Regions from separate parts of the Promicromonospora sp. NPDC023805 genome, predicted to be linked through region 2. Evidence: predicted binding sites of a transcription regulator. Region 2 holds the regulator's gene; each other region holds the start of a gene.
What was found. The regulator Rex, encoded in region 2, represses fermentation and respiration genes when NADH is low (regulators of the CRP and FNR family bind a similar motif). The targets are predictions, from matches to a motif close to CTTGTGAANNNNTTCACAAG.
Positions count from the first base shown of each region.

Region 1: AB0F70_RS24235 (geranylgeranyl reductase family protein) is a predicted target of Rex. The motif match lies at 4,906-4,925, and genes of this name have one in related genera.
Region 3: rhaI (L-rhamnose isomerase) is a predicted target of Rex. The motif match lies at 8,246-8,265, and genes of this name have one in related genera.

Region 1 is NZ_JBFAAH010000032.1:52,010-61,838, forward strand. Features, by position in the region: gene nuoE (NADH-quinone oxidoreductase subunit NuoE) at 1-357, opposite strand, end outside; gene AB0F70_RS24215 (NADH-quinone oxidoreductase subunit D) at 354-1,709, opposite strand; gene AB0F70_RS24220 (NADH-quinone oxidoreductase subunit C) at 1,706-2,473, opposite strand; gene AB0F70_RS24225 (NADH-quinone oxidoreductase subunit B family protein) at 2,470-3,021, opposite strand; gene AB0F70_RS24230 (NADH-quinone oxidoreductase subunit A) at 3,102-3,461, opposite strand; gene AB0F70_RS24235 (geranylgeranyl reductase family protein) at 3,520-4,827, opposite strand; gene AB0F70_RS24240 (demethylmenaquinone methyltransferase) at 5,012-5,707, opposite strand; gene AB0F70_RS24245 (isochorismate synthase) at 5,835-7,292, shown strand; gene AB0F70_RS24250 (DUF6114 domain-containing protein) at 7,361-9,010, opposite strand; gene AB0F70_RS24255 (DUF6230 family protein) at 9,001-9,597, opposite strand; gene AB0F70_RS24260 (TetR/AcrR family transcriptional regulator) at 9,726-9,829, shown strand, end outside.
Region 2 is NZ_JBFAAH010000053.1:1,841-11,669, reverse strand. Features, by position in the region: gene AB0F70_RS27250 (histidine phosphatase family protein) at 1-380, opposite strand, end outside; gene AB0F70_RS27245 (MarR family transcriptional regulator) at 470-982, opposite strand; gene AB0F70_RS27240 (YceI family protein) at 1,116-1,667, shown strand; gene mmuM (homocysteine S-methyltransferase) at 1,693-2,604, opposite strand; gene AB0F70_RS27230 (cupin domain-containing protein) at 2,639-2,782, opposite strand; gene AB0F70_RS27225 (redox-sensing transcriptional repressor Rex) at 2,888-3,535, opposite strand; gene AB0F70_RS27220 (glutaredoxin family protein) at 3,596-3,844, opposite strand; gene AB0F70_RS27215 (Pr6Pr family membrane protein) at 3,854-4,528, opposite strand; gene AB0F70_RS27210 (HAD-IB family hydrolase) at 4,606-5,400, shown strand; gene AB0F70_RS27205 (AURKAIP1/COX24 domain-containing protein) at 5,574-5,672, opposite strand; gene AB0F70_RS27200 (TrkA family potassium uptake protein) at 5,881-6,549, opposite strand; gene AB0F70_RS27195 (potassium transporter TrkG) at 6,622-8,043, opposite strand; gene AB0F70_RS27190 (hypothetical protein) at 8,428-8,802, shown strand; gene AB0F70_RS27185 (acetoin utilization protein AcuC) at 8,951-9,829, shown strand, end outside.
Region 3 is NZ_JBFAAH010000018.1:7,687-17,515, reverse strand. Features, by position in the region: gene AB0F70_RS17795 (hypothetical protein) at 1-233, shown strand, start outside; gene AB0F70_RS17790 (LacI family DNA-binding transcriptional regulator) at 243-1,268, opposite strand; gene AB0F70_RS17785 (L-rhamnose mutarotase) at 1,331-1,714, shown strand; gene AB0F70_RS17780 (APC family permease) at 1,835-3,280, opposite strand; gene AB0F70_RS17775 (sugar ABC transporter ATP-binding protein) at 3,518-5,062, shown strand; gene AB0F70_RS17770 (ABC transporter permease) at 5,059-6,090, shown strand; gene AB0F70_RS17765 (ABC transporter permease) at 6,087-7,082, shown strand; gene rhaS (rhamnose ABC transporter substrate-binding protein) at 7,094-8,119, shown strand; gene rhaI (L-rhamnose isomerase) at 8,301-9,476, shown strand; gene AB0F70_RS17750 (alpha/beta hydrolase fold domain-containing protein) at 9,473-9,829, shown strand, end outside.

The DNA.
Region 1 (9,829 bases), on a different contig from region 2:
GTGGCCGACGCCGAGGTGCTCGCTCAGCTCGTCGAAGATCGCGTCGCCGCCCATGACCGCGCACAGCGTGTTGGTGCACACGCCGACGGTGTAGGTGCCGTTGGGGTGCCGCTTGTACTGGGTGTAGAAGGTCGCGACGGCGGAGACCTCGGCGGCCGTGATGCCGAGCATCTCGGCGCAGAACAGGATGCCGTCCCGGCTCACGTAGCCGTCGATCGACTGCACGAGGTGCAGCATCGGCAGCAGGCCCGAGCGGGGGTCCGGGTAGCGCGCCATGATCGCCGTGGCGTCGGTGGTCAGCGTGGCCAGGGTCGCAGCGTCGTAGCGGGTCCTGGTGTCCACGGGTTCTGCGGTCATCGGTCCACACCTCCCAGCACGGGGTCCAGGGAGGCGACGGCGACGACGACGTCGGCCACCTGGCCGCCCTCGCACATCACGGACACGCCCTGGAGGTTGTTGAACGAGGGGTCGCGGAAGTGCGCGCGGTAGGGGCGGGTGCCGCCGTCGGACACGACGTGCACGCCGAGCTCCCCGCGCGGGTGCTCCACGGTCTGCCAGGCCTGGCCGACGGGGACGCGGAAGCCCTCGGTGACCAGCTTGAAGTGGTGGATCAGGGCCTCCATGGAGGTGCCCATGATCTTCTTGATGTGCTCAAGGGAGTTGCCCTGGCCGTCGCCGCCGACGGCGAGCTGGGCGGGCCAGGCGATCTTCTTGTCGGCCACCATCACCGGCTCGCCCTCCGTACGGTCGAGCCGCTCCATGGCCTGCTCGACGATCTTGAGCGACTGGTAGCACTCCTCGATGCGGAGCACCACGCGGTCGTAGCAGTCGGCGCCCTTCGCGGTCGGGACGTCGAAGTCGTACGTCTCGTAGCCGCAGTACGGGTTGTCCTTGCGGACGTCGTACGGCAGTCCGGTGGAGCGCAGCACGGGGCCGGTGATCGCGAGCGCCATGCAGCCGGTCAGGTTCAGGACGCCGACGTCGGTCAGGCGCGCCTTGAAGATCGGGTTGGCGAGCATGAGGTCGGTCAGCTGCTTGAGGTAGCCGCGGACGTTCTTCAGGGCCGCGCGGGCCTGGGTGGTGAACCCCTCTGGCGTGTCCACCGCGACCCCGCCGGGGCGGATGTACGCGTGGTTCATGCGCAGACCGGTGACCGCCTCGAACAGGCGCAGGATCTCCTCGCGGGCGGTGAACCCGACGGTCATCACGGTGGTGGCGCCCATCTCGTTGCCGCCGGTGCCGAGACAGACCAGGTGCGAGGCGATCCGGTTGAGCTCCATCATCAGCACGCGGATCACGGAGGCACGCTCAGGCACGTCGTCGGTGATGCCGAGGAGCTTCTCCACCGCCAGGCAGTACGCGGCCTCCTGGAACAGGGGCGCCACGTAGTCCATGCGGGTGCAGAACGTGGTGCCCTGCGTCCACGTCCGGTACTCCATGTTCTTCTCGATGCCCGTGTGCAGGTAGCCGATGCCTGCGCGGGCCTCGGTGACGGTCTCGCCGTCGATCTCCAGCATCAGGCGCAGCACACCGTGCGTCGACGGGTGCTGCGGACCCATGTTGACGACGATCCGCTCCTCGCCGATCGCCTCGCGCGCGATGTCGTCCCAGTCGCCGTCGCCATAGGCCTCGAAGGCGCGGACCGTTGACGACATGTCATCGTTGCCCGCCGGCCGGGTGGCGTGCGGAGCAGCAGTGGGAGCGCTCATGAGTAGCTCCTCCTCGTGTCCGGCGGGGGCACGGTGGCCCCCTTGTACTCGACGGGGATGCCGCCGAGCGGGTAGTCCTTGCGCTGCGGGTGGCCCACCCAGTCGTCCGGCATCTCGATGCGGGTCAGGGCGGGGTGGCCGTCGAAGACGATCCCGAAGAAGTCGAACGTCTCGCGCTCGTGCCAGTCGTTGGACGGGTACACGGAGGTGGTCGACGGGATGTGCGGGTCGTCGTCCGGTGCGGCGACCTCGAGCCGCAGGCGGCGCGAGTGCGTGATCGAGGCCAGGTGGTAGACCGCGTGCAGCTCCCGGCCGGCGTCGTGCGGGTAGTGCACGCCGCTCACGCCGAGCGACAGCTCGAACCGCAGGTCCTGGTCGTCCCGCAGCGCCTGGCAGACGGCGACGATGTGCTCGCGGGCGACGTCGATCGTCAGCTCCGCCTGCTGGGCGTCGGCGCTCGCGGCGCCGTGCAGTTCCACGACGACCTTCTCGATCGCCTGCTCCGGCGCCACACCGGCGTCGGTCAGCACCTCGGTCAGGACGTCGACCACCTGGTCGAACCAGCTCCCGTACGGCCGGGCCGATGCCGCGGGCATCGCGATCGGGGTGATCAGGCCGCCGTACCCGGAGGTGTCGCCGGAACCGCCCGCGCCGAACATGCCGCGCTTGACCTCGACGAGCTCGAGCGTGGCGGCGCCCTCGGGCGGCTGGACCGCACTTCCGGCCACGGCCTTCTGGTCGCCGCCGGGCGTGACGTCGCTCATCGCAGCAGACCCTTCATCTCGAAGGTCGGCGTGGCCTCCATGGCGGCCGCCTCGGCGGCCCGCGCGGCCTCGATGCGGTTCACGCCCAGCGGCGCCTTCTGGATCTGGTCGTGCAGCCCGAGGATCGCGTTGATCAGCATCTCCGGCCGCGGCGGACAGCCGGGCAGGTAGATGTCGACAGGGATCACGTGGTCCACGCCCTGGACGATCGCGTAGTTGTTGAACATCCCGCCCGACGACGCGCACACACCCATCGAGAGCACCCACTTGGGCTCGCTCATCTGGTCGTACACCTGGCGCACCACCGGGGCCATCTTCTGGCTCACGCGTCCCGCCACGATCATCAGGTCGGCCTGCCGCGGCGACGCACGGAAGACCTCCATGCCGAACCGCGAGAGGTCGAACCGCGACGCACCCGCCGCCATCATCTCGATGGCGCAGCAGGCCAGGCCGAACGTGACCGGCCACACCGAAGCCTTGCGCAGGTACCCGGCGAGATCCTCGATCGTCGTCAGCAGGAAACCTGACGGCGCTTCCTCGACACCCATGTCTCCTCCTTGCTGCCGGGACCCGCCCGGCGTCGCTGCACGACGCCGTCAGGCGCCGCACATGAAAGTCGTCAGCCTGCTCAGACCCAGTCGAAACCGCCACGGCGCCACTCGTAGACGAACGGCACGGTGATCAACGCCAGGAACGCCAGCATCGCCACCAGCCCGAACGTCGCGAGCGTCGTGAAGTCCACGGCCCACGGGTAGAGGAAGACCACCTCGATGTCGAAGACGATGAATGTCATCGCCACCAGGTAGTACTTGATCGGCAGCCGCCCGCCGCCCACAGCGTGCGGCGTCGGCTCGATGCCGCACTCGTAGGAGTCGAGCTTGGCGCGGTTGTAACGCTTGGGACCGATGATCGCGCTCGCGGCGACACCACCGAGCGCCAGGACGGCGCCGATCGCCATGAGGATCAGGATCGGTACGTAGGGGTTCATGCTGTGCCCTTCGTGGACGACTTGCCCTTCGGATGCGTGATGCGCTGCGTGCGGCTGCTCATGAGCGGGGTACCACCCTGGTCAGACCCGCGATGACGCGGTCCACCCAGTCGCCGCCCTGCGGTTCGTAGCAGTCGGACAGGAGCTTGAGCGTGAACTGCATGACCACCTTGCGGGGCAGCCCGTAGCGGACGCAGAGCCGCATGATCTCCGGGTGCTCGATGAGCCGCACGAACCAGCGGCCCAACGTGTAGTAGCCGCCGAGATCGTCGCGCATCCGGTCCGCGTACGTGCCGAGCGTGGCCTCGCGGGCCCCGTCGGTGCTCTTGTGGCGCGCCTGGCTGATCGCCTCCGCGGCGACCCGGCCGGCCTGCAGCCCGTAGGCGATGCCCTCGCCGTTGAACGGGCTCACCATGCCGGCGGAGTCGCCGGCCAGGAGCACACCGTCCGCGTACAGCGGGCCGCGGTTGTAGCCCATGGGCAGCGCAGCGCCGCGGATCGGGCCGCGCTCCGGCTCGTGCACCAGGTCCCAGCCCTCCGGCGCGCTCTTGGCCAGCCAGGTCTCCATGAGACGCCGGTAGTCGATACCCGCCTTTGACTGGCGCGCGGGCGTGGAGTGCACGCTGCCGAGGCCCACGTTCACCGTGCCGTCGCCGAGCGGGAAGATCCAGCCGTAACCCGGCAGCAGGTCGCTCTTGCCCGGCTCGCCGTCCCACAGCTCGAGGTGCGACTCCATGAACGGGTCGTCGTGGCGCGGCGTGCGGTAGTAGGCGCGGACGGCGGTCCCCATGGGCCGGTCGTCGCGGCGCTCCCGCCCGATCGCGAGCGAGAAGCGTGAGCTGACGCCGTCGGCCGCCACGACCACCGGGGCGCGGAGCTCCTTGACCGGGCCTTCGGCGCGGCCCCGGGTGTCGAGCGGCTGGACGGTCACGCCGACCACGCGGCCGCCGTCGTCGTCCCGGAGCGGGCCGGTGACCTTGGTGCGCTGCAGGAGCTTGGCGCCGCTCGCCTGCGCATGCTGGGCAAGGGTCTGGTCCAGCGTCATGCGGGACTTCGCCATGCCGTAGCCGGGGTAGGTCGTGAGGCTCGGCCAGTCGAGCTCGTAGGAGCGGCCACCGCCGTGGACGCGCAGGCCGCGGTTGCGGATCCAGCCGTCGTCCTCGCGGGTGGGGACGCCCATGCGGACCAGCTCGGCCACGGCACGCGGCGTCAGGCCGTCGCCGCAGATCTTGTCCCGCGGAAACTCGCCCTTTTCCAGGAGCAGCACATCGAGACCCGCGGCCGCGCACCAGTGCGCCGTGGACGAGCCGGCCGGACCGGCGCCCACCACGATGACATCCGCGTCGTCGCGTCTTGCAGTTCGCACGTTCACCCCCGTTGGGAACCCGCAGCTGGTCGTTGCTGACCTCGCCGTGCGGGGTTCGACCGGGCTTCGTGACAAGCCCTTGTGAACCCTGTCACAACACCGACACCCTAGCCACACTTAGGGGGGATTGTGTAGGAAGGTTCCCCTTACTTTGCCGGGGTGCCGGACTGCGTCCCAGAGGGGGTCAGACCGGGCGGACCGCCCGGTGCAGCGCGACGATGCCGCCGGACACGTTGCGGTAGGCCGCGTGCTCCCAGCCGGCCTCGAGCATCAGGTGGGCCAGCTCGACCTGGGTGTGCCAGGTGCGGATGGACTCGGCGAGGTAGTCGTACGAGCCCTTCTCGCGGGTCACGAGGTTCGCCACCACGGGCAGCGCGCGCATCAGGTACTCCTGGTAGACCACCCGGAACGGCTTCCACGTCGGCGTGGAGAACTCGCAGATCACCACGCGACCACCGGGCCGGACGACGCGCAGCATCTCGCGCAGCGCCACGTCCGTGTCCGCCACGTTCCGCAGGCCGAAGCTGATGGTCACCGCGTCGAAGGACGCGTCGGCGAACGGCAGCCGCATCGCGTCCCCTGCGACGAACGGCAGGTCCGGCCGACGCTCCTTGCCGACCTGCAGCATGCCGATCGAGAAGTCGGACGGGACCACGAACGCGCCGTCGGCGGCGAAGGGTTCGCTGCTGGTCCCGGTACCCGCGGCGAGGTCGAGCACGCGCTCGCCGGGCATCGCGGCGACCGCGTCGACCGTGAGGCGACGCCAGCGCCGGTCCTGACCCAGGGAGATCAGGTCGTTGGTCAGGTCGTAGCGGGCGGCGATCCCGTCGAACATCGACGCGACCTCGGCCGGCTTCTTTTCCAGGCTTGCGCGGGACATGCAGCCATCGTTTCACGACCCCGGACGGCGCCGCGGCATCCCGAACCCGCCGTCCGCCCACCCTGCCCTGTGTGACGTCTCCCACGGGATGTGGGGCCGATCCGTCCGCCGACCTATCCTGAGGAAGATGATCGTCTCGCCTGCCGGACGCACCCCCGGTGCACCCACCGGCTTCTCCGTGTCCGGCACCTGGGTCACCGATGCGCCGCCCCCGTCCGACGAGTCGCCGCGCGGCGCGCCCGGCGGTCCCCAGCTCGTGGTCCGCACCGTCGCGGTCGACGACCTGCCCGATACGCCGACCGCGCTCGTCGACCGCCTCCCCGACACCAACGCGCTCGCCTGGGTGCGGCACGGCGACGGGCTCGTGGGCTGGGGCGAGGCGCTGCGGTTCGAGACGTTCGGCCCCGGCCGCTTCGCCGACGCCGACGACGCCTGGCGCCAGGTGCTCGACCGCGCCGTCGTGCACGACGACGTGGCCCTGCCCGGGAGCGGACTGGTCGCGTTCGGCAGCTTCGCGTTCGACGACGTCACCCCGGGCGACGAGTCCGAGGACCCCACACGCGCGAGCGGGGTGCTGATCGTGCCGCGCGTCGTCGTCGGCCGGAAGGGCGACCGGGCCTGGACGACCACGATCTCCCTCGTGGGCGACCGCTCCGCGCCCGTGGGTGAGGAGCTGCTGTCCGCCTACCCGCACCAGCCCGTCACCGATCCGGGCAAGGTGGTCCTGGCCGACGGCGCCGTGGGCGCGGCGGACTGGCCGGCCGTGGTCGCCGAGGGCGTGGCCCGGATCCAGACCGGCGAGCTGGAGAAGGTGGTGCTCGCGCGCGACGTCGTCGCCACGGCAGAGCACCCGGTCGACACACGCCACCTGCTCGGCCGGCTCGCGTCCGCTTACGACGCCTGCTGGGCGTTCAGCGTGGACGGCATGGTCGGCGCGACGCCGGAGCTCCTGGTCCGCAGCGAGAAGGGTCTGGTGGCGTCGCGCGTGCTGGCGGGCACCATCAGCCGCGAGCACGGACCCGGCTCGCCGGCGGTCCCCGCCGACGCCGACCTGCTGCACGCCGCCAAGCTGGCCCGCTCGTCGAAGGACCTGGAGGAGCACGAGTTCGCGGTGCGTTCCGTGGCCGCCGCGCTGGAGCCGTTCTGCTCCTCGATGAACGTGCCGGAGGCGCCGTTCGTGCTGCACCTGCCGAACGTCATGCACCTGGCCACCGACGTGACGGGCGTGCTGACCGACCAGAGCCCGGCGTCGGGCCTGCGGCCGTCGTCGCTCTCGCTGGCGGCGGCGCTGCACCCGAGCGCCGCCGTCTGCGGTACGCCGACCACCGCCGCGCGCAGCCTCATCCGGGAGATCGAGGGCCTGGACCGGGCCCGGTACGCCGGGCCGGTGGGCTGGGTGGGCGCCGACGGCGACGGCGAGTGGGGCATCGCCCTGCGGTCCGCCGAGATCTCGACGACGGACCGGCACCACATCCGCCTCTTCGCGGGCTGCGGCATAGTAGCGGCGTCTGACCCCCAGGCAGAACTGGCGGAATCGGAGGCGAAGCTAGAACCGATGCGCTACGCCCTGGGCGCGACCCCTTAGCCCGTTGAGTGCTGGATATTTGTCCTCTCGAAACGGTTCGAGAGGACAAATATCCAGCACTCAACGGATCAGGGGGTGCCGGCCGTTGGGCCGCTTCCGATCGGGTCCGTCTTGTCGCCCCAGACCTGCTCGCGGAAGCCGTCCCACACCTGGACGTTCGACGTCGCGCCGAGGAAACCCATCCGTGCGTCCGTGGCGGTCAGCAGGATCTCGATGAGCGAGGCGCCCTCGAGCACCTTCGTGGCCACCTCCAGGAGGTCCTGGCCGTCGGGCAGGTTCGCGTGGATCGACGACACGTACATGTGCGCGTCACCCTCGAGCGAGACGAAGTTCGCCCGGGTGTCCGTGCCCGCCGTCGTGCCGTGGTCGTAGGCGTACGACTTGAGCCAGAAGCCGTCGACGACGACCTTGTCGGCCGAGATCTTGATCGCGTCCCGCCGCTCGCCGGCGCCCTTGACCGGCACGTTCGCCAGGCCGATGCCGTTGATGCCGGTGAGCGGGATGGTCAGGTCCCGGCTCTCCAGGTCGGCGGGGACGGAGAAGACCGAACCATCCTCCTTGGCCCCGCACTGGCCCGGCAGGTCGACGTTCAGGTCGTACTTGCCGCCGAAGCTCACCTTGACGCAGGTGCCGAGCTCGGTATGGAGCGCTTCCTCGATGGTCTCCTGCGGGTCGACCTCGCCGCAGGGATCGGACGGCGCGCTGTCCCCCGCCTCGGGCGGCACCTCGCCGTCCTGCGTCGGCTCCTCGCACTCGGGCTTGTCGTCGCCCGCGCCGGTGCCGCCGTCAGCCGGGTCGCCTGAGCCGGTGTCGCCGTCGGCCGGGCCGGATCCGCCGCCCGTGACGTCGTCCACCGCGTCGCCGACCGGGTCATCGGTCCCGCCGTCTCCCGGGTCGGAAGTGCCCGGGTCGGAGCCGCTCGGCGACGGGGTGGGCGTGGCCGACGGGTCCGCCGGGTCTTCGTCACACGCACCGAAGACCACGCACCAGAACGAGTCGTCCTGCTTGGTCTGGGCGTCCGACGTCGACGCGGGCATGCTCATGCCACCGACCGCCATCGCGCCCGCCACCACTACCGCGGCGGACTTCTGGGACAGTGCGCGCAGCGCTGTGCTGAGCGAGTCCGCGCGCGGGATCGCCTCCGTGTCCGGGGCGGGCCCGGCCGCCGGTGCGTCGTCCTCCGCCTTCGCGTCCCCCGCCTCCGCTGCCTCGTCCGCGTCCGGAGCGTCGTCCGCGGCGCGCGGCTCGGCGGGGTCTGCCGTGCCGTCGGCCTCTGCATCCGCCTCGGCGTCCTCCTCCGGAGGCGCCCAGGACACGACGATGACGCCGCCGATCACCCCGAGCAGGAACCCCACGACCCAGCCGCCGAGGTTCACTCCTGCGATCGAGTAGACGGAGATCACCAGTGCGATCACGCCGTAGAAGATCCGGTGCACGGGCTGCGCGATCGACAGGATCCCCAGCAGGATCAGCGCGAGCGGGAGGATCGTCGCCTGGGAGCCCTCGACCCCGAACTGCAGCACGACGTTCATCCCGAGCTGGTCCAGCTTGATCGGGCCGGACAGAAGCATCTCGAGACCAGCGAGCGCTACCAGCACACCCCCGACGAACGGCCGCTGCTTGCGCCAGGGACGGAAGTCCCGGCGCCAGTCAGCAAGCTTCGTGCGAAGTCCGGGGCGGCCGGCGTCGGCCGGGCCGTCACCCGGACCTAGAAGCACTCGGTGCCGTCCGTGATCTTGAGGCTGAGGTCCGTCAGCTGGAAGACGGCGGCCTGCGTGCTCCACGACACCTGCTGGAGACCGTCGATGTCGATCGAGTCGGAGTCCATGGCGAAGTCGCCGGCGTCACCCTTCTTGGTCGTGTTGACGGTGGAGGCGTCGACGCCGATCCGGATGTTCTTGAAGACCGCGGTACCCGACAGGTCGTTCATGCCGATCTGCAGATCGGTCGCGAGCGCGGGCTTGTCCTTGGCGGTGCCCGCCGAGATGAGGAGGCCGACCTTGCCGAGCGGCGTGTCCTGCACTACCGACTGGCACAGGTTGTAGAGCTTCGCGTCCTTGATGTTCGCGATGGCGGCGGGGTGCTCCGTACCGTCGGAGGCGGTCGCCACGCCCGCGTACTGCGAGAAGCCGGTGCCCACGAGCTGGTCGGCGCCGATCTTGAACTGGCTGCCGGAGATCGCGAACGAGACGGGCACCGCGCCCTGAGCAACCCCACCGAGCAGAAAGCTGGCGGCGATCGCGACCGGGATGACTGCCAGAGCCACGCGCCCCTTGCGCGACCCCGTGAGCTTGCTGAGCTTCATTGGTGTTCCCCTCGATGCCAATGTGAGGACGACTACGCCGTCGTCCCGTCGCGACGTTAGCGCGATTACTGAGTAAGCGTCAATTGTCTGCTGAGAGCGCCGCAAAGCATGCCGGATATGCTCGAACCATGGCAACAGCCCGTCGCACCCGACTTCGCCCGGAGGAACGCCGCAACCAGCTCGTGGCACTGGGAGTGGCCACTCTTGCGGACCGACCCCTGGCCGACGTGAC
Region 2 (9,829 bases):
TGCTGCGTGTAGGGCTCACCCCAGGACGGGCGGAACGGGTTCCACATGTACGGCCAGTTGCGCGGGCTCTTGAGCGCGCCCCCGCCGTCGCCGACGGGCAGACCCTGGAACCGGTTGCCTGCCTCGATGATGCGGTCGTCCGTCGCGAGCTCCAGCCCGAAGCCCTGTGCGACAGGGGCGGCGGTCTCCTGCGCGCGTTGCAGCGGGGAGGCCACCACCCGGATCACGTCGTGACCGGTGCTGGTGAGGTGGTCGGCGACGATCTTCGCCATCGCCTGACCACGGTCGGAGAGGCGGTAGCCGGGCAGCCGCCCGTACAGGACACCGTCGGGGTTGTACACCTCGCCGTGACGCAGCAGGTGAACCGTCGTGGAAACCATGGCGCCCAGTCTCGCACCCGACCCTGGGTGCCGGTGACCTCGGGAGTGTGGATTACGTCATCCCGCGCCCGACCTGGTGACCGGCCGGGTCAGTCGCAGTGCGCCGTCAGGCCCTCCTCGGTACCGCCCGAGAGCTTCGAGGACTCGGCCACCTTGGCCATGATCCGGCCCAGCGTCGCGAACTCCTCGGGCTCCAGCGCGTCGACCATGATGCGGCGTACCGCGGCGACGTGGCCGGGCGCCGCCACCTCGAGGGCCGCGCGGCCGGCGTCCGTCATCGTGCAGTTGACACCGCGCCGGTCGCCCTCGGCGGCGCGGCGCTCGACCAGCCCGCGCGACTCCATGCGCGCGACCGTGTGCGTGAGCCGGCTGCGCGACAGCACGAGGCCGTCGGCGAGCGTCGACATCCGCATGGTGAGCTCCGGCGCCTCCGAGAGCTGCACCAGCAGGCTGTACTCGCCGAGGGAGAGGTCGAGGGTGCGGTCGTGGACCGCACCGAGCGCCTCGACGAAGCGTGCGGTGCCTTCGAGGTAGTGCCGCCACGAGCCTTGCTGCTCCTCGGTCAGCCACAGGTCCTGCTGCTCGACCGTCTGCACCGTCATTCCGCCACCGCCTTCGTGCTGACCCGGACACCCTGGGAATACGTTACGGGACCCGCTATGTTGGACCTCATCGTGGGTAGTTGATCTCTAAACTATCCCCCCAAATCGCCGCATCAACAAGGAGTTCTCACTCATGGCCACCCCGCTCCCCGCTGGACTCACCACCGGCACGTACGACATCGACGCGTCCCACACCTCTGCGGCCTTCTCGGTTCGCCACGCGGGCATCGCGAAGGTGCGCGGCACCATCGCCGTCTCCTCGGGCGCCATCACGGTCGGCGAGGACCTCGAGTCGTCGAGCGTCACCGCCGAGCTGGACGCACAGTCGGTCAACACGGGCGACGCCGGTCGCGACGGCCACCTGAAGAGCGCCGACTTCTGGCACGCCGACGAGAACCCCGCCTGGACCTTCTCGTCCACCGCCATCCGCCCCGAGGGCGACGCCTACATCATCTCGGGCGACCTGACCATCAACGGTGTCACCAAGGGCGTCGAGCTGGAGACCGAGTTCACCGGCACCGCCAAGGACCCGTTCGGCAACAACCGCGCCGGCTTCGAGGCCGCCCTCGAGATCAACCGCAAGGAGTTCGGCCTGACCTGGAACGCCTCGCTGGAGACCGGCGGCTTCCTGGTGGGCGACAAGGTGAAGATCACCCTGGACGTCAGCGCGATCGCCAAGGGCTGATTTCGCTCAGCCACCTCGCTCAGACCTAGCCCGTGCCGGCGACGGCACGGGCTATGTCTTTGATGTCAGCGGGGCGCACACGGCAGCATCCGCCCACTATCCGCGCACCGTCAACGACCCACTGTCGCGCCTGCTGCCCCGGCCGTGCGGAGTGCTCCGGCGAACCCGCCCAGGCCCGTCGCCCGGCATCCCAGCTCTCGCCGCTGTTCGGGTAGACGATCACCGGCTTCCCGGTCACGGCACCTGCCGTGACGACCGCCGCCGACACGTCGGACGGCGCACAGCAGTTGACCCCCACCGCCACGACCTCCGGGACGTCCCGGGCGATGGCGAACGCCTCGGCCAGCGGCTGCCCGGCACGCGTGCGGTTGCCGTCGATGCTGTACGTCAGCCACACGGGGATGCCGATCCCGGAGATCACCGTCATCAGCGCTTCCGCCTCGTCCAGGTCCGGGATCGTCTCGAGCGCCAGCACGTCCGGTCCGGCGTCGGCCAGCACTTCCAGACGACGTCGGTGCCACGCCGCCAGCTCGGCGACGCTCAGCCCGTACCGGCCCCGGTACTCCGATCCGTCGGCGAGCGCCGCGCCGTAGGGCCCCACCGACGCCGCCACCCAGCGCTCGCGTCCGTCGTCGGCCACTTCGTCGCGGGCGGCGCGGGCCAGCTCGACGCTGCGCCGCAGCAGCCGCTCGGCGTCGTCCCCACTGATCCCGCGCGCCTCGAACCCGTCGAACGACGCCTGGTAGCTCGCCGTCGTCGCGATCACGGCTCCGGCCCGGAAGAACGCCAGGTGCGCGGCCTTGATCTCGTCGGGGGCGTCGGCCAGCAGCCGCGCCGACCACAGCTCGTCCGACAGGTCGTTCCCGCGTGCTTCCAGCTCGGTCGCCAGGCCGCCGTCGGTGACCAGGATCGTGTCGTTCTGTTCGAGGAATCTCACGAGGCGACCCTAATCTCCGAGCACGCGGCACCTCTCAGGGGTGCACTATCAACCACGTCGCGACGGCCGGCCGCACGCCCGCGTTCCGGATCCGGTGCGGCACGGCACGGCACGGATAGCTGATGGAGTCACCGGCCGCCAGCACCACCTCGTCGTCAGCCAGGTCGGCACTTTGCATCGAGATCGGTCCAGCGCTGGACCGATCTCGATACCAACTGCCGACTTCGACGCAGGCGCCCAGCAAAGTGCCGACTTCGGCCCCGTGCCGGTCACCAGCGCAGAGTCAGAGTGCCGCAGCGCGCGTCGCCGCGTGGAACGCCAGGATCTGCAGCTCGCCGCCGACGTCGACCGAGCGCACGACCACGTCGTCGGGCACCTGGAGCGCGACCGGCGCGAAGCTGAGGATCTCGCGGACGCCCGTGGCCACGACGGCGTCGGCCACGTCCTGGGCCACGTGACCCGGCAGCGCGAGCACGACCATGCTGACCCGCTCGCGCTGGATGATCTGCGCGACGTCGCGGACGTGCTCCACGGTCACGCCGGCCACGCGGGTGCCCACGACGTCGGGCGACGCGTCGAGCAGCGCCACCACCTGGAAGCCACGCGTCGTGTAGCCGGAGTAGTTCGCGAGGGCGTGCCCGAGGTTACCGATGCCGACTATCGCCAGCCGGTGCTCCGTCTCGAGCCCCAGGGCGACAGTGATGTAGGAGGCGAGCGACTCGACGTCGTACCCGACGCCGCGCGTGCCGAACGAACCCAGGTAGGACAGGTCCTTGCGCAGCTGCGCCGAGCTCACGCCCGAACGCTCGGCGAGCTCCGTCGACGAGGTGAGGGACACCCCCTCGGCCGCGAGGTCCCGCAGGGCGCGCAGGTAGTACGGCAGCCTCCCTACGGTTGCTGCCGGAACTGTCCCGTCACTGAGTTCGACCACGTGCTGCTCCCCTCCCCGCGACCACTGTGTCGCGGGCGTACGCACACACTGCCGGGACGATCATGCCAGGAGGCGGGCCAGGCGCGCACCGTCCACGCGCCAGAAACCTTGCTGGACCCCGTCCACCTCGACCACGGGGACATAGTCCCCGTACTTCTCCCGCAGTGCGGGCGCGCTGTCGATGTCGACCTCGCGCCATCGGGCTCCTGCGCCCTCGCACACCCGCACCACCACGGCGCGTGCGTCTTCGCACAGATGGCACGCCTCGCGTGTGTACAGGACTACCCGGGCATCGGCAGGACTTGTCACGACCCGAGGTTACGTCACGCGCGGGGCCGAACGGTCCGTGGCCGGCAGCCGTGTGTCCGCCCACCGCACGCCCCAGGCCAGGACCAGGAAGACGACGGCGACGAGGGTGGCGTTGGTCAGCGCGGCGCCGTAGCCGAGCACGGTGACGTCGAGGAAGGGGTACGGGTACCAGTCCGTGGCGGCTCCCCTGATGAAGGTGTAGACGAGCCACGCGATCGGGTAGACGACCGACCACCACACCGTCCGCACGCTCACGCGGGGCCTGGGTCCTACCCACAGCCAGACGATGACGGCGAGGAGCGGCGCGAGCACGTGCAGCATCACGTTCGCCACGGCGCCCGACGGCGTCAGCGTCACCAGGCCGCGCAGCACCGTGTTGTAGACGATCCCGGTGACCGCGATGCACAGCAGCCCGTCGAGCCGCAGGACCCGGAAGAACGGCCCGTCGCGCCGCGGGTCCAGCGCCAGCGCCAGCGAGACGCCGCCGATCAGCAGGTTCGACTCGATGGTGAAGTAGCTGAAGAGCCGGACGATGCGCTCGGCGTGCGTTGGCGCGATACCCGGGCCGCTGACGATCGCGGTGACGAGCTCGATCGTGAAGCCGCCGAGGGCGAGCGCGGCCACCAGCAGGTGGAGGACGCGCGCGAGGGTGGCCCGGTCCGGCCCGCTGATCTCTTGGCTCACGCCCCGGTTCTATCACCGGCCGTCGCCGCCTGCCCGGTGTGACCTGCACTACGTGGCGCGCGGATAGAGTGGCCTCCATGCCGTCGACGCACCCCTCGTCCGCCACCGCGGCGTTCTTCGACGTCGACAACACGATCATCCGCGGTGCGAGCGCTTTTCACCTGGCCAAGTCCGCGTACCAGCGCAAGTTCTTCGGCACGCGGGACATCCTCAGGTTCGCCATGATCCAGGCGCGCTATCTGGTGTGGGGTGAGAACAAGGAAGAGATCGACAAGGTACGCAACCGCGCCCTGTCGCTGATCGCGGGCCGCAGCGTCGCGGAGATCGCCACCCTCGGCGAAGAGGTGTGGGACGCCGTCCTGTCGCTGCGGATCTATCCGGGCACGCGCCGCCTGCTCGACGAGCACATCGCGGCGGGCCACCAGGTCTGGCTCATCACGGCCACGCCCGTGGAGATCGCACAGCTCATCGCGCGCCGGCTCGGCGCGACGGGTGCGCTCGGCACCATCGCGGAGCACAAGGACGGGTTCTACACGGGCCGGCTCAACGGCGACCTGATGCACGGCCAGGCCAAGGCCGCGGCCATCGTCGAGCTCGCGAACATCAACGAGATCGACCTCGACGAGAGCTACGCGTACGGGGACTCGCTGAACGACCTGCCGATGATGGGCGCCGTGGGCCACCCCTGCCCGATCAACCCCGACCTGCGGCTGCGCCGGCACGCGCAGGAGGTGGGCTGGCCCATCCGGGAGTTCCGCGGTCGGTCGCAGCGCGCGGCGGGGCGCAGCGTACGGACCGCGTCATGGGCCGGCGCCGCGTGGGTGCTGGGCCTGGTGCTGCGGGCAGCGCGCCGCCGCCTCCGCGGGCAGTAGCGGCGCACGGCCGCCGCCCTCTCCTTCGAGGTCAACGTCACTCCGCTCTGAATCGTTTCAGAGCGGAGCAGGTTAGACCTCGAAGGAGAGGGACCGAACCACACGCGGACACGAAGAAGGCCCGGCCCACTAAGGGGCCGGGCCTGCTCGTCACGCGCCCGAGGGCGCGAGCGTCACTTCTTGTTGCGGCGCTGGTGGCGCGTCTTACGAAGCAGCTTGCGGTGCTTCTTCTTCGCCATACGCTTGCGGCGCTTCTTGATGACGGAGCCCATAGGTCCTCGCAATGTTCGATCGGTCGGCGGCAGCCCGACGACGGGCCGCTCAGCGAAATGGTCCACGGTTGGTCCGGGACAGTGACGCCAGAGAGTGACGATGGCCGACCAACACGAAAGGGAGTCCGCTCCCTAGGCTACCTGGTCTGACGCGAGGCCCGTAATCGGGGGCGGTGTGAGGTGCGCCGAACCCGTCCAGGGGCCGAAATCACGGCCGCGCGGCGAACCGTTCGAGGAGGTCCGCGTGGCCGGAGCAGACCAGCAGGTCGTTGGCAGAGATCCGCGTCTCCGGCGTCGCGTAGACGAAGTCGACACCCGGCGACTTCACACCGATCACCGTGATGCCGTACCGCTTGCGGATGTTGGACTGCGCGAGCGTGAAGCCCTGCGCCTCCTTGGGCGGGCGCATCTTCACGATGGTGAAGCCGTCCTCGACCTCGATGTAGTCGAGCAGCTTGCCGCTCACGAGGTGGGCAACGCGCGAACCGGCGTCGGCCTCCGGGAAGACGACGTGGTGGGCGCCGATCCGGGTCAGGATGCGGCCGTGCTCCGCCGAGATCGCCTTGGCCCAGATCTGGGGCGTGCCGAGGTCCACCAGGTTGCCCGTGATCAGCACGGACGCCTCGAGCGACGAGCCGACGCCGACCACTGCCACACCGAAGTCCTTGGCGCCGAGCTGTTCCAGCGCCTCCGGGTTGGACGCGTCGGCCTCCACCAGCGGCAGCCGCCCGGACCACTGGGCCACCAGGATCGGGTCCTGCTCGACGGCGAGCACGTCCTGGCCGAGCCGGTCCAGGGTCGCGCCGATCGACGACCCGAACCGCCCCAGTCCGATCACGAGTACACCCGCATCCCGCTCGGGCTTCTTCTCCGGCACGGTATTCCTCTCTAGCCACTTGTCAGACGTACAGGTCACCCTAGTGACCTGTACGTCTGACACTCTCGTCAGCTACCCGATGATGGGTCGTTCCTCGGGGAAGCGTACGATGCGTCGCCGGTCGCGTAGCGCAAGCACCGCGACCACCGTGACCGCGCCGGTGCGCCCCACGAACATGAGCAGAGCCAGCACGTATTTTCCGGCGTCGGGCAGGTCGAACGTGATGCCTGTGGACAGGCCGACGGTCGCGAACGCCGAGAGCACCTCGAACAGCACCTGCGACAGCGGCAGGTCCGTGACCTCCAGCAGCGCGATGCACGAGACGAGGACGATGCTCGCCCCCGTGAACACCACCGCGATGGACAGCCGCAGGACGTCCCGCGGGATGCGGCGGCCGAACGCCTCGATGTCGCGGTCGCCGCGCGCCTCGGCGACGATCGCCAGCAGCATGACGGCGAGCGTGGTCACCTTGATACCGCCGGCGGTCGACGCCGACCCACCGCCCACGAACATCAGTGCGTCCTGGATGAGCCAGCTCGACTCCGTCATGGCGCCGACGTCGACCGTGCTGAACCCGCCCGAGCGCGGCATGATGCCGGCGAAGAGGGCGGCCAGCAGCTTCTGCCCGAGGGTCAGGGGCCCGAACGTGGCCGGGTTGGTCCACTCCAGCACGAGCAGCAGCAGCGCGCCCACGACGAGCAGCGCGCCGCTCGTCACGAGCGTGAGCTTGCTGTGCAGGGAGAGCCGCTTGGTCCAGTTGTGCCAGCGCTGGCCCGGCCGGGGCAGCGCGCGCTGGATGTTGAGGATCACCGGGAAGCCGAGCGCACCGATGAACACGCCGAGAGCGATCGGCAGCAGGAGCGCCCAGTCGCCGACGTGCGGCATCAGGCCCTCGGTGGTGGGCACGAAGCCCGCGTTGTTGAACGCGGAGATCCCGTAGAAGAGCGCGTGCCAGGCGGCGGTGCCGACGTTCTCCTCGATGACGACCAGCCGGGGGAAGATCAGCAGGGCGATCGACAGCTCGAGCGTGGTGGCGGTGATGATGATGACCCGGATCAGCGAGCCGACGTCGCCCAGCCGGCTCGTCTTGGTCTCCGACGCCGTGAGCAGCTTCTGGGTCAGCCCGATCTTGCGCGACACGATCATGCCGAGCAGGGAGGCGACGGTCATGATGCCGAAGCCGCCCACCTTGATGCCCGCGAGGATGACGATCTGCCCGTACAGGGACCAGTAGGTGGCGGTGTCCTGGACCACGAGCCCTGTCACGCACACGGCGGAGACCGCCGTGAACAGGGCGTCGACCAGGCGAGCACCCTCGCCGTCCGCGGTCGCGAACGGCACCATCAGGAGGATCGCGAACAGCACGACCACACACGCGAAGACGGTGACCGCCAGTCGCGCCGGCGCCCGGAAGGCGAGCTCGTCGACGAGCTCCCGCAGCCCGAACAGCCGGTTCCGCAGGCTCCCCGCCATCCGCTCCGCTCCCTCCACCATGTCTTGTCGATCGACGCCCTACTCTGCCACGCCGCGGTAGCCGATCTGAGCAGAAACCCACCGCCGGCCGCGCACGCGATCCGGGATGGTCGTTGCATATAAGCAACGTCGTTTGGGTGAGCATAGTCGCCCTTTCTAAGCGATGATCCATCGGTGAAAATGGAGCACGCCCCGGCAGACGGGTTCGCCTTGCACGCGTGGGTAGACGAGTCGATGCAGATGCCGGGTCGGGGTCGCGACGGGCTCTATCTGCTCGCAGCAGCGGTAGCGAACCCTGGAGCGTGTGGGTCCATGCGTGACGACCTACGCGAGCTTCTCCTCAGAGGAGCACGCCGGCTCCATTGGCGTGACGAGTCCGCACCCCGTCGGGGAAAGATCGCCTCCGTGATCGCGGAGCACGACCTGGTGCACATCGTGGTCGTGGGCTCGCCTGTTGACCCGAGAAAGCAGGAGCGCGCGCGACGCCAGTGTCTGGAACGCCTGGTCTTCGAGCTCGGGAACATGGACGTCTCCCAGGTATGGCTCGAATCACGGACCCAGTCCCTGAACGAACGGGACAGAAGGATGTTCGCCGCGCTGCACGCCAAGCATGCGATGCCCGTCGAGCTTCACATCGACTTCGCGCTGCCTACGGACGAGCCGATGCTCTGGGTGGCAGACGCAGTCGCCGGCGCGGTCGGGCAAGCCCGGCGGGGGGTCGCGCTCGACGTACGCGCTGCCCTGGGCACAGGAATCGATGAGATCGACATCCTGCTCTGAACGCGCGAAAGCCGGGATCCCGTCGTCCGGCGGGGGTTCCCGGCTTCACTTCCTCTCCCCCCGCAGGGGGTGGCACTCACCAGGCTACCTCGTCCGCCATTCCTGAGCCAGAGCACTGGCCGGGCCGCCGGTCCGTTACCGTGGGCGGGTGCACCTCGCCCGGCTGGTCTGGAGTCCGCGACTGCTCGAGTACGACTTCGGACCCGGGCATCCCATGTCGCCCACCCGCCTCGACCTCACGATGCGGCTCATCGAGGCGCTCGGCCTGCTGAACCAGCCCACGCTCGAGCTGGCGGACGCCGAGCCGGCGCCCGACGCGGTGATCGAGACGGTGCACGACGCCGACTACGTGGCCGCCGTCCGGCACGCTGGGACGACGCTGGAGCCGAACGTGGCGCGCGGGCTGGGCACCGACGACGACCCGCTGTTCGCCGGGATGCACGAGGCCGCCGCGCGCCAGCTCGGCGGGTCCGTCGACCTGGCCGACGCGCTCTGGACCGGCGAGATCGCGCACGGCGTGAACATCGCCGGCGGCATGCACCACGCGATGCCTGGTACGGCCTCGGGCTTCTGCGTCTACAACGACGCGGCGGCCGCCATCCGCCGTCTGCTGGACCGGGGCGCGGAGCGGGTTGCCTACCTGGACTTCGACGCCCACCACGGCGACGGGGTGGAGGCGATCTTCTGGGACGACCCTCGCGTGCTGACCGTCTCCGTCCACGAGGACGGCCGCACCCTGTTCCCGGGGACCGGCGCCTCCGCCGACATCGGGCAGGGTTCCGCCGAGGGCAGCGTCGTCAACATCCCGGTCCCCGCGCGCACTGCCGGCCCGGCCTGGCTGCGGGCGATCGACGCCGTCGTGCCCGCCCTGGTCCGGGAGCACCGGCCGCAGGTGATCGTGTCCCAGCACGGCTGCGACGCCCACGGAAGGGACCCGCTCTCCAACCTGAACGTCTCGGTGGACGCGCAGTGGACCGCGCAGCAGTGGACGCACACGCTGGCGCACGAGCACGCGGACGGCCGCTGG
Region 3 (9,829 bases), on a different contig from region 2:
TCGCGGTTTCGCCGTACGACCTGATCTGGTCAGCTGGTGCGCTGGTGGCTGTCGCGCTGACCCTCGCCGCGCTCGTCGTCTGGTTCCGGACGCCCTGGGAGCGGACCGGGGAGGCCGTCCTGACGCTGCTCGTCATCGTCGTCGTACCTGTCCTCGGGCCCGCGGCCTTCCTCGCGTCCCGTGGCAGGCGCCCGGTTCCGGTGAAGGTCCGCTCGTCGGACCGGCAGGGCTGACGCCGGGGACTACCTCGCCGGCATAGAGCTGGAGCCCCGCACCACCAGCGTGGGCTGGAACATCACGTGCTCCGCCGTCGCGTCGGGGCCGCTGAGCAGGAGGTCCGCGGCGCGGGCGCCGAGCTCGTGCGTCGGCTGGCGTATCGAGGTCAGGGGTGTGGACAGCTCGGCGGCGAACGCGACGTCGTCGTATCCCACTACCGCCATGTCGGCGGGGACCGCGATGTTCTCCGTGCGGAGCGTGCGCAGCACGCCCAGCGCGACCAGGTCGTTCACGCAGAACACGGCGGTGGGCCGTTCGCCCGACTCCAGGAGTCTGCGAATCGCTGCCTCGCCACCCTCGGCGTTGAGGCTGGTCACGGTGATCTCCTGGAGCGCGGACGCCGGGTCGAGCCCGGCGGCGGCGAGCTCCTTGACCACGCCTTCGTGCCGGTCGGCACACTGCCTGATCGTGTGCGGCCCGTTGAGGAAGACGATCCGGGTGTGGCCCTCGTCCAGGAGGTGGCGTGCTGCCAGCTCGCCCCCGCGGACGTCGTCGACGGCCACCGACGAGATGCTCGGGTCCGACGACGGACGGTCGAGCAGCACGACGCCGGTGCCACGGCGGCGCATCGCGAGCAGGTGCTCGATGTCGTCGGTCGCCGGTACGACCATGACGCCCTGCACGCCGTGCTCCTCGAACAGACGCAGGTAGCGCTGCTCGCGGTCGGGGTCGTCGTCGGAGGACGCCACCATGAGCGTGAAGTCGTCGCGGTCCAGGCGCTCCTCGATGCCGCGCGCGACGTCGGTGAAGAACGGGTTGGCGATGTCCAGGACGATGGCGCCGATGGTCGTGATGGTTCCGGCCCGGAGCTGCCGGGCGGACCCGTTGCGGACGAAGCTGAGCTCCTCGATCGCGGCCTCGACCCGTTCGCGAGTGGCGGGCAGCACGCGTTCGGGCCGGTTGAGGACGTTGGAGACCGTGCCGACGGAGACGCCGGCGGCACGGGCGACGTCGGCGATGGATGCTCGTCGGTGAGCGGCCTGCTGGGTCATGGGGAGCCTCCTTGCTTCGGGCTACATTATGAACCGTTTCACGAGGAACCGGAGGACCGGACATGTCGAGCAACACCGCTGGTGCACGCGTCTGTTTCACGTCGAGGGTGCGGGCCGACCGTATCCCGGAGTACCGGGCGGCACACGCCGCCGTCTGGCCCGAGATGCTGGAGGCCCTCCGGGACACGGGCTGGCGCGACTACCACCTGTTCCTGCGGGACGACGGTCTGCTCGTCGGGTTCCTGGAGACCGACGACTACGAGGCGGCGCAGCGGGGCATGGCCGCGACCGAGGTCAACGCGCGGTGGCAGGCGGCGATGTCGGAGTTCTTCGCCTCCGACGGCAACCCCGACGACGGGTTCGTGCTGCTGGACGAGGTCTTCTACCTGGAGGGGCAGCTGGCGGCGCTGGCGGCCGGGTCCGACGGCGACACTGCCGGGGAGTGACGTCTCCGGGGAGAGCTCACGTGCGCGGGATGTGTTGCGCTGGGTAGACGTTGTCTACGCAGCGCAACACATCCCGCCGACCAGGTGTCTCCCCGCGGCGGTCGAGCCGCGGGGCCTGGTCTAGTTGACGCCGCCCTCGCGCTCGCTGAGCGCGTCCGGGTCCGTGATCGCCGTGCGCTGGCCGAGCAGCCGGTTCGTGATCCACGTGAGGATCCACAGGATGAAGCCGATGCCCAGCAGCCAGCCCGCGATCTGATAGGTGAGCGGATCGCGCCCGGTCCATGGCCCGACGAAGAATGCGCAGGCGATCGCTCCGATGACCGGCAGCACCGTGGGCGCGATGAAGTGCTTGCGATCGATCGGATCGCGGCGCAGCACCAGCACGCAGACGTTGACGATCGCGAACACGCCCAGGAGCAGCAGGGCCGTCGTGTCGCCGAGCGCGGAGACCACGTCGTTGTCCGGGTCGCGGCTCACGAAGTAGATGAGCCCGAACGAGATGGCGGTGGTGACCAGGATCGCCACCCACGGCGTCTGGCGCCGAGCACCCACGCGACCCAGGGCACTGGGCAGCACGTTCTGCTTGGCCATGCCGTACAGCAGCCGGCTGGCCATGAGCATGTTGATGAGCGCCGAGTTGGCAACGGCGAACATCGAGATGAACGGCAGGATGTCGCCGGCCGGGATACCTGGCGCGGCGGTCTCGACCACCGTCACGAGTGGTGTGTCGCTCGCGGCCAGCACACCGACCGGGACGATCGCCACCGCGAACAGGGAGACGAGCACGTAGATGACGCCGGTGATGCCGATGCCGGCGATCATCATCTTCGGGAAGTTCTTGACCGGGTCGTGCGTCTCCTCGGCCATGTTCACGGAGTCCTCGAAGCCGACCATCGCGAAGAAGGCGAGCGCCGTCGCGGCCGTGACCGCGAAGAAGGCGCCCTTGTCGTTCGGGTCCTCGAACACGATCGTCCGGGAGAAGTCGACCTTGCCCGCGAACATCGCGTAGAAGCCGATCATGATCACGAGCAGCAGACCGGACAGCTCGATGAGAGTCAGGAAGATGTTCGCCTTGACGCTCTCGCCGACACCGCGCAGGTTCACGGCGGCGACCACGGCCATGAAGATCAGCGCGACGGTGATGACCAGGGTCGCGTTCTTGGCGTCGAGCCCGAAGCCCACCGCGAGGTTCGAGGCGAACGCCCGTGACGCCGTCGACGCTGAGGTGATGCCCGAGCACATGACGGTGAAGCACACCATGAAGGTGAGCAGGTGCACGCCGAACGCCTTGTGCGTGTAGAGCGCGGCGCCTGCCGCACGCGGGTACTTGGTGACCAGCTCGAGGTACGAGAACGCGGTGATCAGCGCGATGACGAACGCGACGATGAACGGAGCCCAGGCCGCACCTCCGACCTGACCAGCCACCTTGCCGGTGAGCGCGTAGATACCGGTACCGAGGATGTCGCCGACGATGAAGAGCAGGAGGAGCTTCGGCCCCATGACGCGCTTGAGCTCTGTGGGCTCCTCGCCGGGGGGCGCGTGCTCCTCGGCAGTTGGCTGGGTCATTCCGGTCACCTCCGTCTGAGGCGGTACTTCCTCGGGCCGCCTCCAAGTGCTGTGGGCAGCGATCGCCCCTGGTCGGTCAAGAGTTCCGTAAGTGAAAGCGCACGGCAACGGACGCGCCGGAACTTCTTGACGCTCTGGCCTGGCGGGTCTATCTTCCGAGTACCGTTTGAACGATTCAACGGTTCAACAGGAGACCTGCGGTCATCGTCGACCGCCCGCACAGCTCGACGGAGAGATATGCCGAACGCCGCACCGACGCTGCGTCTAGAAGGAGTCGCCAAGTCCTTCGGGCCGGTGGCAGCGCTCCGTTCCGGGACCCTGGTGGTCCAGCCGGGCAGCATCCACGCCCTTGTCGGAGAGAACGGCGCGGGCAAGTCCACGCTGGTCAAGATCGTGGGCGGGGTGCACCGCCGGGACGGTGGCACGGTCGAGCTCGACGGCGAGCCCGTCGACTTCGCCGGTCCGGCCGAGGCCAAGGCCGCCGGCGTCGCCGTCATCCATCAGGAGCCCGCGAGCTTCCCTGACCTGACCGTCACGGAGAACATCTTTCTGGGCCGCGAGCCGCTCGGCCGGTTCCGCCGGATCGACCGGCGCGCGATGCGCGAGGGCGCCCGGAACCTGTTCCGGGACCTCGGCGTCGACCTGGATCCCGACCGTCCCGCCGAGGGCCTCTCCATCGCTGACCAGCAGATCGTCGAGATCGCCAAGGCGATCTCCCTGGACGCCCGCCTCCTCGTCATGGACGAGCCGACGGCGGCGCTCAGCGCGGTCGAGGTGCGCCGCCTGTTCGCGGTCGCCCGCGGGCTGCGCGACGCCGGCCGCGCCGTCGTCTTCATCTCGCACCGCCTCGACGAGGTGGCCGACCTCTGCGACACCGTCACCGTCATGCGCGACGGCGAGCACGTCTCCACGGACCCCGTCGCCGACGTCACGCCCGACGAGCTCGTGCGCCGCATGGTGGGCCGCGACGTGGCCGAGCTCTACCCGAAGGTGCCGAGCACTGTCGGTGAGGTCGTGCTGCGGGTGGAGGGTCTGGAGTCGACGGGCACCTTCCACGACGTGTCCTTCGAGGTGCGGGCGGGCGAGATCGTCGGCCTTGCGGGCCTCGTCGGGGCCGGGCGCAGCGAGATCGCTCGCGCCGTGTTCGGCGTCGACCGGTACGACGCCGGCCGGGTCACCGTCGGCGGACGGCCCCTGCGGCAGGGCGACCCGGCGGCGGCCATCGCCGCGGGCCTGGCCCTGGTCCCGGAGGACCGGCGCCTGCAGGGCTTGGTCACCGAGTCGTCGGTGGTGCGCAACGTGTCCGCGGTCGCCAGGAAGCGCCTGGCTCGTCTCGGCATCCTGCTGCCCGACGCCGAGGCGCGGCTCGCGCGCGACTGGTCCGGCCGGCTCGAGGTGAAGGCGGGGGCGCTGGACGCGCTCGCCACCACGATGAGCGGCGGCAACCAGCAGAAGGTGGTCCTGGCGAAGTGGCTGGCCACCGGGCCGAAGGTGCTCATCGTCGACGAGCCCACCCGCGGGATCGACGTCGGTACCAAGGCCGAGGTGCACCGGCTGCTGTCCACCCTGGCCGCCGAGGGGCTGGCCGTCCTGATGATCTCGTCCGAGCTGCCGGAGGTACTGGGTATGGCCGACCGTGTGCTCGTGGTGCGCGAGGGGCGCATCGCCGCCGAGCTGAGCCGCGCGGAGGCGACGCCCGAGGCGGTGATGCGCGCGGCGACACCGGGCGCCTCCCGTAGCGGCGTCGAGACCAGCGGCTCCGAGACCGAGGGGGCGGCATGAGGAACGTCCTGCGCCGCCGCGAGGCGGGCATCGCCCTCGCTCTTCTGGCCGTGATCGGCGTGACCACCGCGATCCAGCCCGGCTTCCTGCTCAGCGCGGGCGGCTGGCGCGACCTGCTGCTCACGCCCGCGATCCTCGTGGTGCTCGCCGTGGGCCAGGCGGTCGTCGTCATCACGCGCAACGTGGACCTCTCCGTCGGGTCGGTGCTGGGCCTCACGGCGTACCTGACCGGCCGGCTGTTCCTGGAGGCGCCGGACCTGCCCATCGTCGTGGTCACGCTCGTCGCGGTCGCGGTCGGGGCGCTGCTCGGCCTGGTCAACGGCTCGATCGTCGCGTTCGCTCGCGTGCCAGCCCTCGTCATCACGCTCGGCACGCTGTACGTCTACCGCGGCGTGACGCTGACCTGGGCCGGCAGCGACCGGATCGACGCCGGTGACATGCCGCGCGCCTTCCTCGGTCTGGGCACGCGGCAGGTGCTGGGCGTGCCGGTGCTGACCATCGTCGCGGCGATCGTGCTGGTCGCCGTGGGCTACTACATGTACACGTCGCGCGGCGGGCGTCAGCTGTACGCCATCGGCTCCGACCCCGACGCGGCGGCGCTCCAGGGCCTGCCTGTCCGACGTCGGCTGCTGTGGGCGTTCGCGGTGAACGGGGCGCTCGCCGGGCTGGCCGGCGTGATGTTCGCCGCCCGCTACGGGACCGTGTCCTCCGGTGCCGGAACCGGCATGGAGCTGCAGGTGGTCGGCGCCGTGGTCGTGGGCGGCGTGGCGATCTTCGGCGGCAGCGGCACGGTCGCGGGCGCCGCCCTCGGCGCGATGCTGCTCCTCACCATCAACCGGGCGCTGCCCGTCGTGGGCATCCCCGACTTCTGGCAGCGTGCAGTGGTCGGCGCGCTCATCATCGGCGCCATAGCGCTGGACCGGGTGCTCGCCAACCGCCGCTCGCGCCGCCTGGCCGCCGAGCGAGATACCGGCCCGAACGACCGTACGGACGGTCGCCAGGGCGACAGTGAGGAGGCGACCGCATGAGAACCCACGCCCGTCCCTGGTGGCAGCGTGCGCTGCTCACCCGCGAGATGCTCACCATCGCGATCCTGGCGGTGGCCTGGATCGTCGCGTCCGCGGTGGTGCAGAACTTCGACGGCCCGCTCACCATCACCTACCTGGTGCTCGACCTCGCCCCCGTGCTGCTCATCGCCCTCCCGATGACGCTCATCATCGCCACCGGGGAGATCGACCTGTCGGTCGCGTCGGTGGTCGGCCTGTCCAGCGTCACGTTCGGGCTGCTCCACCAGGCAGGACTCGGCCTCGGGGCCGCGCTGCTGATCTCGGTGCTGCTCGGCGCGGTGTGCGGCGCGATCAACGGCGCACTGATCGCGTACGCGGGCCTGCCGTCGCTGGCCGTCACCATCGGCTCGCTCGCCCTCTACCGCGGCCTCGCCGTCGGCCTGCTCGGCACGACGGCCGTCACCGGCTTCCCCGAGTCCTGGACCGACGGCGCCACGGCGAAGCTGGGGGAGTCGCCCTACCCGGTCATCACCCTCGGGCTGCTCCTCGTGATCGCCGTCTTCGCCGTGCTGCTGCACGCGACACCGTTCGGCCGGAACGTGCTCGACATCGGCCGCAGCAGCGAGGCCGCCCGGTTCTCCGGCGTCGACGTGAAGCGGACCCTGCTGATCCTGTTCGTGCTGTCCGGGGCGGTCTCGGCGCTCGCGGGCGTCTACTACACGCTGCGCTACGGCAGCGCGCGCGGCGACAACGCGACGGGTATGGAGCTGCAGGTGGTCGCCGCCGTGCTGCTCGGCGGGGTGTCGATCTTCGGCGGGCGCGGCGCGATCCACGGGGTGGTCGCGGGCGTCCTGCTCATCGGGGTGCTCGGCAGCGCGCTGCGCCTGGAGGGCGTGACGGTCAACGTCATCAACATAGTGATCGGCACGGCGCTGGTTGTTTCCGTGGTCGCCCCGCGCATAGCGGGCGGCCTGAGAGTCCGACGGCGGAGCGCCGTCGGGCAGCGAACGTAAGGAGACGGACGATGAAGTTCACATCTGTGCTCGCGGCCGGCACGGCCGCCGTGCTGGCGCTGGGCCTTACCGCATGCGGATCGAGCGATGGCGGGGGTGGCGGGGGTGGCGGTGGTGGCGACGACGCGGTGACGATCACCGTGCTGCCCAAGAACCTGGGCAACCCGTACTTCGAGGCGTCGACGGCGGGCGCCGAGGAGGCGGCGGAGGAGCTCGGCGCCGCGGTCGAGGAGGTCGGCCCGGACGCCGCCTCGCCCGACGCCCAGGTGCCGTTCATCAACACCGCGGCCCAGCAGGGGGTCAGTGCCCTGGTGGTCTCGGCCAACGACCCGACGGCGATCGGCGACGCGCTGGAGGAGGCGCGGTCGGCGGGCACCAAGGTGGTCACGTTCGACTCCGACACCGAGCCGCAGTTCCGGGACCTGTTCGTCAACCAGGCCTCGCCCGAGGGCATCGCCGACAAGCAGCTCGAGCTGGTCGCGGACCAGATCGGCGGCGAGGGCGAGATCGCGATCCTGTCGGCGTCGGCCAACGCGACCAACCAGAACGCGTGGATCGCGCTCATGGAGGAGAAGCTCGCCTCCGACTACCCGGACATCGAGCTGGTCGAGACCGTCTACGGCGACGACGACGACCAGACCTCGTTCGACAAGACCGCCGCGCTGCTGCAGTCGCACCCGGACCTCAAGGGCATCGTCTCGCCCACCACGGTCGGCATCGCCGCCGCGGCCCGCTACGTGTCGACGTCGGAGTACAAGGGCAAGGTCGCGGTGACCGGACTCGGCACCCCCAACCAGATGCGGGAGTACGTCGAGGACGGGACCGTCGAGGCGTTCGCGCTGTGGAACCCGACCGACCTCGGCTACCTGGCGACGCAGGCCGCCGCGGCCCTTGCGGCCGGCGACATCACCGGCGAGGAGGGCGACACCTTCACCGCGGGGCGCCTGGGCGAGTTCACGGTCGGGGCGGACGGCGAGGTGCTGCTCGGCGAGCCGTACGTGTTCGACGAGAGCAACATCGCGGACTTCGACTTCTAGGTCGCGGCGGGTTCGCGTGGTCGGTAGAACGTCAGGTGATCGGCAGCTCGGGCTGCCGATCACCTGACGTTCTACCGACCGAGGAGTCACGGCACCTTGACCGCGCGGCGGCGGCGGTTTAGGGTTCGAGTGAATCGTTTCAAGATGGTGCACGAGGAAGTGCGCGGAGAGGAAGGACGCCATGGCGGCATCCACACGAACCGAGGCGGCCAAGTCCGCGCTCCGGCAGCAGACGATCGAGCTGCCGTCGTGGGCGTTCGGCAACTCGGGGACGCGGTTCAAGGTCTTCGGCCAGCCGGGCGTACCGCGCGATCCGTTCGAGAAGCTGGCCGACGCCGCACAGGTGCACCAGTACACCGGCGTCGCCCCGCGGGTCAGCCTGCACATCCCCTGGGACCTGGTCGACGACTTCGGGGTGCTCGCCCGGCACGCCGAGGACCTGGGCGTGCAGATCGGCATGATCAACTCGAACGTCTTCCAGGACGACGACTTCATGCTGGGCTCCCTCGCCCACCCCGACCCCCGGGTCCGGGCCAAGGCGGTGGACCACCACAAGCAGTGCATCGACGTCATGCGGGCAACGGGGTCCAAGGACCTCAAGGTCTGGCTCTCCGACGGCCTCAACTACCCGGGCCAGGACTCGATCAGCGCCCGGCAGGACCGGATCGCCGAGTCCCTCGCCGAGATCTACGCCGCGCTCGACGACGACCAGCACATGGTGCTCGAGTACAAGTTCTTCGAGCCCGCGTTCTACATCACCGACGTCCCGGACTGGGGAACGTCCCTGCTGCACGTCATGGCCCTGGGCGACCGGGCAAAGGTGGTGCTCGACACCGGCCACCACGCGCCCGGCACCAACATCGAGTTCATCGTGGCGCAGCTCCTGCGCCAGGGCCGCCTCGGCGCCTTCGACTTCAACAGCCGCTTCTACGCCGACGACGACCTCATGGTCGGCGCCGCGGACCCGTTCCAGCTGTTCCGGATCATGCACGAGATCGTTTTAGCCGGCGCCCACGCGCCGGACAGCGGTGTCAACTTCATGCTCGACCAGTGCCACAACATCGAGCCGAAGATCCCGGCCCAGATCCGCTCGGTCATGAACGTCCAGGAGGCGACGGCGAAGGCACTGCTCGTCGACGTCGAGGCGCTCACAGCGGCCCAGCTCTCGGGTGACGTGCTCGGCGCGCACGCCGTGCTCATGGACGCGTACGACACCGACGTCCGCCCGCTCGTCGCCGAGGTGCGCGAGGAGATGGGCCTCGACCCGAACCCCAAGGCGGCCTTCGCGGCCTCCGGGTACGCCGAGAAGGTCGCCGCCGAGCGAGTCGGGGGCGACCAGGCCGGATGGGGCGCGTGAGCGTCACCATCGGGGACCGCCTGCTCGACGGCCCGCACGGTGACCTGCGGGTACGGGTCTACGAGCCGGCGGCCGACGTCGGACGGGTGGCCGGTCTGGTGTGGGCGCACGGTGGTGCCTTCATGTACGGCGACCTCGACATGCCGGAGGCCGACTGGGTCGCGCGGCGGCTCGCCGACGTCGGTGTGGTGGTCGTGAGCGTCGACTACCAGCTCGCGCCAGAGCTCGACTACCGGGACCCGCCCGCCGCTGCGGCACCCGGCGGGGTGCGGTTCCCCGTCGCGTCCGAGGAGGTCACCTTCGCCTACGGCTGGGCGCGGGACGCCGGTCTCGGCGTCGGGCCGGACCGCTGG